DNA from 2 places in the Rheinheimera baltica genome. Region 2 is predicted to be linked to the other one. Evidence: predicted binding sites of a transcription regulator. Region 2 holds the regulator's gene; the other holds the start of a gene.

Region 1 (4,220 bases), on a different contig from region 2:
TGTATTCCTTTAAATCGTCAGGTAAAGACTCTTCCAATAATTGTGCAGCACCGCGCAGGCCACCGAGTGGATTTTTTATTTCATGAGCCAGCCCTCGAATGAGTTCTCGCGCAGCCAGATGCTGATGTTGTTGCAGGCTTTCTAAACTAATTTTACGCTGCTGGTCGACATGGCGTATTTCAAGTAACAGGTGCTCAGAAGGATTTTCACTAATGGTAACTGAAATATCGAGTAATAAATGCCGACCATCTGCAAGCACAGCTTGTACGTCGCTGACACCAAAACCCTGTTTACTGTTTAGTGCGCTGTGAAAATGTGCCGCCGTTATATCGATATGCTGAAACAGCTCGGGGAAGTATTGTTCTGAAAGCCGTTTTTCACCCAAACTCAACACGGCGCAACAAGCCGTATTAAAATAACGAATACGTAGTTGAGTATCCAACAGCATAATTGCTGTGGTTAGTTGTTCTGTAATATGCGCATATAATTGCGCTGTTTCAATTGGAGGTTGCGTCACTGTCTCACCTTTTGCACCAAGTTGGTGCGCATGGTGAGCAGTGTAATTCAGTTTAGGCTGAATTGCATGGCATACGCACTAATTTGGTGAGATTACCGAGGTTCTATGCAAATAGAAGGTCGTTACAGGACTTGATGCAATAAGCTTGCCGTTTTGATCAAAAAGCTCCATTTGAAGTTTATGCTCGCCTCGCTCGACATCCCGCAGAATAAAAACAGCATTGCTTTGTGGCTCAGCCTGGGCGACACCATCAACAAGCAAGCGTACACGCAAACCACGTTCAAACATTGGGCTAATTTTACCCGTTACGTAAACTGAACCCGTATTATCTCGCACGGTTGCTTGTTCTTCTGGTTGAGCAATTTCAACAGTGAATGGCTCTTTTACTGGTTGTTTTTTTCCAGGTAGTGTTGCATCGGTAGAAGCCATGACGTTTGCACGACTTGATAAAGAGACTTCTTCAGCGCCAGCCTGTGGGCTATCAGAAAAAACCATAACACCGTTAGCATCCCTGGTAACAAATACTTTTTTTGCTTCTTGCGCCTGAGCACAAGGTATAGCTAGTAAAAATATTAAAATAAACAATACTTTATTCATGCACTTATCCGTTTACGCGTTATTTTATTATTGTTATTCCATAATTATACTCTAGCTTGGTTTGCGTTAATTTTCTACAAAAAAAAAGCTCACCTTAGTGAGCTTTTATCAATAATTAATGCTTATACGCTGTAGTACAATTCGAATTCTAATGGATGAACAGCTACTGCCACTCGACGTGCTTCAGCGCGTTTAATGTCAATATATGCATCAATCATCGCATCAGACATTACGCCACCTTTAGTAAATATTGCACGGTGTTTATCCAGCTCATTAAGTGCTTCATCCAACGAAGTAGATACTTGAGGAATGTTTGCAGCTTCTTCCGCTGGTAAGTCGTACAAATCTTTATCCATGGCGTCGCCTGGATGGATCTTGTTTTGGATCCCGTCCAAACCGGCCATCAACTGGGCAGTAAACGCCAGGTAAGGGTTAGCTGCAGGATCAGGGAAGCGGCATTCAATACGACGCGCTTTAGCACTTGGCACTAAAGGAATACGGATAGATGCAGAACGGTTACGTGCTGAATAAGCCAACATTACCGGTGCTTCAAAATGAGGCACTAAACGTTTGTATGAATTCGTTGAGGGGTTAGTGAAAGCGTTAATGGCTTTTGCATGCTTAATAATACCGCCAATATAGTAAAGCGCTATTTCTGACAAACCTGCATACTTATCACCGGCAAACAGGTTGACGCCATCTTTTGCCAATGATTGGTGACAGTGCATACCTGAACCGTTATCACCTACAAGTGGTTTTGGCATAAACGTAACTGTCTTACCGTACAAGTGTGCCACGTTGTGAATAACGTATTTAAGCTGCTGAACTTCATCTGCTTTTTTAGTTAAGCTATTAAACTTAGTTGCAATTTCATTCTGACCTGCTGTTGCTACTTCATGGTGATGCGCTTCAACAGTTTGGCCCATCTCCTCCAGTACCATACACATCGCGCTGCGGATGTCGTGGCCTGAGTCTACCGGAGGCAGCGGAAAGTATCCGCCTTTCACGCTTGGACGATGGCCTTTATTGCCATCTTCATAACTAGTACCTGAGTTCCAGGCCGCTTCAGTAGAGTTAATTTTGAAGAATGAACCTGACATTGTTGTTTCAAAGCGAATGTCGTCAAACATAAAAAACTCTGGTTCTGGGCCAAATAGCACAGTGTCGGCGATACCAGTAGATTTCAAATATTCTTCTGCACGCTTTGCAATAGATCGTGGGTCACGGTCGTAGCCTTGCATTGTGCTGGGTTCAATAACGTCACAGGTAATGTTTAAAGTAGTTTCTTCAAAGAACGGATCCAAAATAGCGGTTGATGCATCTGGCATCAGGATCATGTCTGAATCGTTAATACCTTTCCAACCAGTAATAGAAGAGCCATCAAACATTTTGCCGTCTTCAAAGAAGTCTTCATTTATTTGATTCGCAGGAACAGTAACGTGCTGCTCTTTACCTTTTGTGTCGGTAAAGCGTAAATCTACAAATTTAACTTCATTTTCTTTCATTAAACTCAGTACAGATGATGCAGACATGCATTCCTCCAATTAATCTGTTTTGAACTTATATAGCGGTATTGCCCTAATAAATGCCAGATACATGCCAAACATTTAAATTATTGATATTCAACGACATATTTAAAGTTGCTTACTTATTAAAACATCCTCAAGCACCAAAATGGTGCGCTATTGCCGCTTTGTGGTGCACCACTGGCAGGTGTAAGTGTAGATGTTGTTTTCCCTTTAGATAAAAAAAATTGCCGAAAGTGCAGTTGCTGTTTTTCTTTCCATGTAAAAACAGAGTAGAATATGCGCCCTTAAGTTTGAGTTAGTTTTGCCTGGTGGTCATTACGGTCATCTAGTGCCACAGAGGATAGTTTACATGAGCGTTACTGCGACAAATTTAGACAAGCTGCGCAACGTTGCCATTATTGCGCACGTTGACCATGGTAAAACCACTTTGGTTGACAAACTGCTGCAGCAGTCTGGCACCTTCGACGCCCGCGCGAAGTTACAAGAGCGTGTGATGGACTCGAACGCACAGGAATCTGAGCGCGGTATAACTATCCTTGCGAAGAATACTTCGGTGCGCTGGAACGGTTACCACATTAATATTCTGGATACACCAGGCCACGCCGATTTCGGCGGTGAAGTTGAGCGTGTATTATCAATGGCTGACTCGGTATTATTGCTGGTTGACGCTGTTGACGGCCCAATGCCACAAACGCGTTTTGTAACGCAAAAAGCGTTCGCGCACGGTTTAAAGCCAATCGTTGTTGTTAACAAAATTGACCGTCCTGGTGCTCGCCCGGATTGGGTTATCGATCAAGTATTTGATCTTTTCGACAACTTAGGTGCCACTGACGAGCAGTTAGATTTCCCAATTGTTTACGCTTCAGCGTTAAATGGCTGGGCAACGTTAGATTACAACGAGCCAAAAACAGACATCACTGAGTTATTTCAGGCGATTGTTGATCACGTTGCGCCACCTGCAGTTGAGCTTAACGGTGAAACGCAGTTGCAAGTGTCTCAGCTGGATTACTCTAGCTACCTGGGTATTATCGGTATCGGCCGAATCAAACGTGGCGCGCTAAAGCCAAACCAGCAGGTTACTATTGTTGGTGCTGATGGTTCTAAGCGTAACGGTAAAGTTGGTCAGGTTTTTGGCTACCTTGGTTTAGAGCGTGTTGAAACTGATGAAGCCAGCGCGGGTGACATTGTCGCGTTCACTGGTTTAGGTGAGCTGAAAATATCTGACACCATTTGTGCTACAACCAAAGTTGAAGCATTGCCTGCATTACAGGTTGATGAGCCAACAGTAACAATGACCTTCCAGGTTAATACTTCTCCATTTGCAGGTAAAGAGGGTAAGTTTGTTACGTCACGCCAGATTTTAGAGCGTTTGAACAACGAATTAAAACACAACGTTGCTTTACGCGTTGAGGAAACTGATGACGGCGATAAATTTAAAGTATCTGGTCGTGGTGAACTACACTTGGGCGTATTAATTGAAAACATGCGTCGTGAAGGCTTCGAATTAGCGGTATCGCGTCCTGAAGTAATCATGAAAGTGGTTGATGGCGCGAAAATGGAACCAATGGAAAACGTTA
Region 2 (4,220 bases):
GAAAGCAGATCAACTAGAAATAAATGCCAGTGCAGGTAAAGGCAAAGAAGTTTATGTTGCAACTGGCACCCCGGTGCGTTATTCACAGCTTCTTGCCGATGGAAAACCGGTTACTGCATCAGCGGCGGAAATGCGCTATGAACCCTCGAGTCGCACGCTAACATTGACCGGCGATGCAGAACTAACGCAAAGTGGTAGCGTGGTAAAAGCATCGGTCATCAGATATAACGTCGAAAAGCAACAGCTTAGCGCTGAGAGTAACGAGACCAAGCGTGTAACAACAATTTTCACGCCTGAGGAAAAAACTAATCCATGAAGTTAATCGCATCACATTTGGCGAAAAGCTATAAAGGGCGCCAGGTTGTTAAAGATGTCAGCCTGGAAGTTAACGCGGGGCAAATTGTCGGTTTACTGGGGCCCAATGGCGCGGGTAAAACCACTACGTTTTACATGATTGTCGGCCTGGTACCTTCAGATAAAGGCAGTATAAGTCTGAATGATAAAGACATTACATTCGACCCGATTCATACCCGCGCCCGACAAGGTATTGGTTACTTACCGCAAGAAAGTTCGATTTTTCGCAAACTAACTGTGCACGACAATTTACTTGCGATCTTACAAACCCGTAAAGACCTCAGCCGCACCCAACGTGAAGAAATCGCGGATGACCTGTTAGAAGAGTTTCATATCGGTCATATTAAGCACAGCCTGGGCATGAGCTTGTCCGGTGGTGAACGTCGCCGTGTTGAAATAGCCAGAGCACTGGCTGCCAATCCAGCATTTATTTTGTTAGATGAGCCTTTTGCCGGCGTTGACCCTATTTCAGTTTTAGATATAAAAAAAATTATCCAGCACCTTGGCCAACGGGGTATCGGCGTATTAATAACAGACCATAATGTACGCGAAACCCTTGATGTGTGCGAAATTGCCTATATTGTTAGTCATGGCGAGCTCATTGCAGCTGGCCCACCACAAGACGTACTGGCAAATCAAAAGGTTCGCGATGTATACCTCGGTGAGCAATTCAGGCTATAGTTAGCCAAAATAACTCACAGCGTGTCATTCAGGAGAACGGTAGAAGTAGATGAAGCCCTCTTTGCAACTTCGCTTAGGACAGCAGCTAACCATGACGCCACAATTACAGCAGGCAATACGCCTACTGCAATTGTCGACGATTGAGTTGCAACAAGAAATTCAGGAAGCACTGGATGCTAATCCATTGCTTGAAGCAGAAGACGAATACGATAGCTTTTCTGCCGACCCCAAAGACACCAAAGACAACGCAGAACATAACACTGCAGACAATGACAGCTCTGGTGACGATAACCATTCTGACGACAGCTACGAGCCCAACGAACCAGACAGCAGCGATTCCATGACTGAGCAGAATATCCAGGAGGATTTACCTCTGGATAATAACTGGGACGATTTAGTAAGTGCAGCTCCAGTGAGCGCTGGAAGCGGCTCTGGCGAAGATGATATGGTGTATCAGGGAGAAACCAGTGAAACGTTGCAAGATTATTTGCGCTGGCAAATGCAACTAACACCATTTTCAGATACCGACCTTGCCATCGCACAAATTATTATTGAAGCTATTGATGACAATGGCTTGCTAACCATCAGTTGTGACGACATTCTTGAATCACTTGGGCTTGACGATATAGAAGCCGATGAAGTTGAAGCCGTCATAAAACGCATTCAACTTTTTGACCCTGTAGGTGTAGGCGCTCGTTCGGTACAGGAATGTTTGCTGGTTCAGCTGCGTCAATTTGCCCTAGATACCCCGTTTTTGGAGGAAGCACGGAGTATGATTCGGGATCATACAGAATTTTTAGCCAATCGTGACTTTCGTTCTCTCATGCGTGTGACTAAACTCAAAGAAGATGAGTTAAAGGAAGTGATGCGGCTAATACATAGCCTGAACCCACGACCTGGCGCTGACGTCATCCGTGAAGAACAACAATACGTTGTTCCTGATGTCAGTGTCATTAAAGTAAAAGGGCGTTGGCAGGTTGAACTAAACCCTGACGCTATGCCCAAAGTTCGAATAAATCAGCAATATGCTGCAATGTCGCGAACCGCTAAGAACAGTGCAGACACCCAATTTATCCGTTCTCATCTGCAAGAAGCGAAGTGGTTTCTAAAAAGTCTGGAAAGTCGGAATGAAACACTGTTAAAAGTGGCTAATTGCATCGTGCAACAGCAACAAGCGTTTTTTGAGCACGGCGAAGAAGCGATGAAACCGATGGTGCTTAACGACGTTGCAGAGATGGTTGGAATGCACGAATCCACCATATCTCGAGTAACGACGCAAAAGTATATGCACACACCAAGAGGTATTTTTGAACTTAAATTCTTCTTTTCCAGTCATGTTAGTACTGAGAGCGGTGGCGAATGTTCCTCCACTGCAATTCGCGCATTTATTAAAAAATTAGTGGCGGCAGAGAATCCGGCCAAACCGTTAAGTGATAGTAAAATGGCCGAGATTCTGTTGGAGCAAGGTATTAACGTAGCACGGCGTACCATAGCCAAGTATCGTGAGTCCTTGTATATCCCACCGTCAAATCAACGCAAGACCTTGCTGTAAATAAGCCTAAAAGAAGGAATATGTCTATGCAAATCAATCTAACTGGTCGCCATGTTGAAATCACCACAGCCTTAAAACAATACGTAGACAGTAAATTTGCCAAACTAGAACGACACTTTGATCATATAAACAATGTACATGTGATCTTAAACGTGGAAAAATTAAAGCAGATTGCTGAAGCCAAACTGCATTTAACCGGTGGTGAAGTCTTCGCAATATCTGAAGATGAAAATATGTATGCTGCGATAGACCAGCTGATAGATAAACTAGATCGCCAGGTTATCAAGCATAAAGAGAAAATTTCCCGACACTGATTAGAAGATGATGAACTTAACTTCAATGCTTGCCGAGAACTGCACTAAAAGTGCAGTTCTTTTTAACAGCAAAAAACGCATTCTTGAATACATTGCTGAACTGGCGCACCAACAACTTCCAGAAATGTCAGAGTACAGTATTCTAGAAGCCCTGATGACACGAGAAAAACTGGGTTCAACCGGTATCGGGGGAGGTATAGCCATACCACATGGCAAACTAAAATGCGTAACAAAGCCAATATTAGTGTTTGTCGTCAGTAAAGAAGCCATCCCATTTGATGCTATTGATAATCAACCGGTTGATATATTCTGCGCTATTATGATCCCAGAAGAGCAATGTCAGGCGCATTTGAGCACACTGGCAGGTATAGCCAAGTTACTCAGCCAAAAAGAATTAACTAAAAAAATTCGTCATGCTGACACTAACAGCCAGTTATATCAGCTACTCATGGAATACAGTGCTTTGGAAACTGAAAAATGAAACTTTTGGTTGTCAGTGGTCGTTCCGGTTCGGGTAAGTCAGTCGCACTGCGTGTAATGGAAGACCTTGGCTACTACTGTGTTGATAATATTCCGGTAAATTTATTACCTACGTTGGCAACAACCGTGATGGGGCAGTACGAGCGAGTTGCAGTGAGTATAGATGTACGCAATTTGCCACAAGACCCTGACGAGCTGGCGGAAATTTTGTCTTACCTGCCACGTAAGTTGGACTTAACCATTCTGTACCTTGATGCCGATCACGCTAGCCTGATAAAGCGCTTTAGTGAAACCCGCCGCTTGCATCCGCTGTCGCATCAGGCGATGTCGTTAGACGAAGCTATATCACAAGAACAGCAATTATTAGACCCGATATCCAGCCGCGCTGACTTATATATCGATACCACAGATTTGAACGTGCATCAGCTAGCAGAGCAGCTGCGTGAGCGTATTTTAGGACAGAAGTCTGGCCGCTTAGTGATTTTATTTGAATCTTTCGGCTTTAAATATGGTATTCCCAAAGATGCAGATTTTGTATTTGACGCGCGTTTTCTGCCTAACCCACATTGGGAGCCTGATTTAAAACCATTAACCGGACTAGACCAACCAGTAAAAGACTATCTGGCATCTGAGCCTGTAGTAGCAAAATATATATGGCAAATTAATAGTTTTATTAGTACCTGGTTACCCCATTTAGAGCGGAACAACCGCAGTTACCTTACTATTGCAATCGGTTGTACCGGCGGACAACACCGTTCAGTATATATGGCTGAAAGTTTGGCAGAAAGTTACCGCAGCTCGCGTGATGATGTTCAAATTCGCCATCGTGAACTCGTACG

What was found. Region 2 encodes sigma-54, which starts transcription at its own class of promoters, with help from an activator protein. Its sites were predicted from a motif close to TGGCANGNTNCNTGCTT; they were not measured.
Region 1: the regulator sigma-54 is predicted to act here: its motif matches at 2,700-2,716, upstream of glnA (glutamate--ammonia ligase).

What each region holds. Positions count from the first base shown of each region.
Region 1 is NZ_JAPJDY010000010.1:98,703-102,922, forward strand. Features, by position in the region: gene glnL (nitrogen regulation protein NR(II)) at 1-517, opposite strand, end outside; gene ORJ00_RS16445 (DUF4124 domain-containing protein) at 596-1,114, opposite strand; gene glnA (glutamate--ammonia ligase) at 1,237-2,646, opposite strand; gene typA (translational GTPase TypA) at 2,993-4,220, shown strand, end outside.
Region 2 is NZ_JAPJDY010000003.1:342,185-346,404, reverse strand. Features, by position in the region: gene lptA (lipopolysaccharide transport periplasmic protein LptA) at 1-316, shown strand, start outside; gene lptB (LPS export ABC transporter ATP-binding protein) at 313-1,035, shown strand; gene ORJ00_RS06950 (RNA polymerase factor sigma-54) at 1,085-2,587, shown strand; gene hpf (ribosome hibernation promoting factor) at 2,614-2,901, shown strand; gene ptsN (PTS IIA-like nitrogen regulatory protein PtsN) at 2,909-3,382, shown strand; gene rapZ (RNase adapter RapZ) at 3,379-4,220, shown strand, end outside.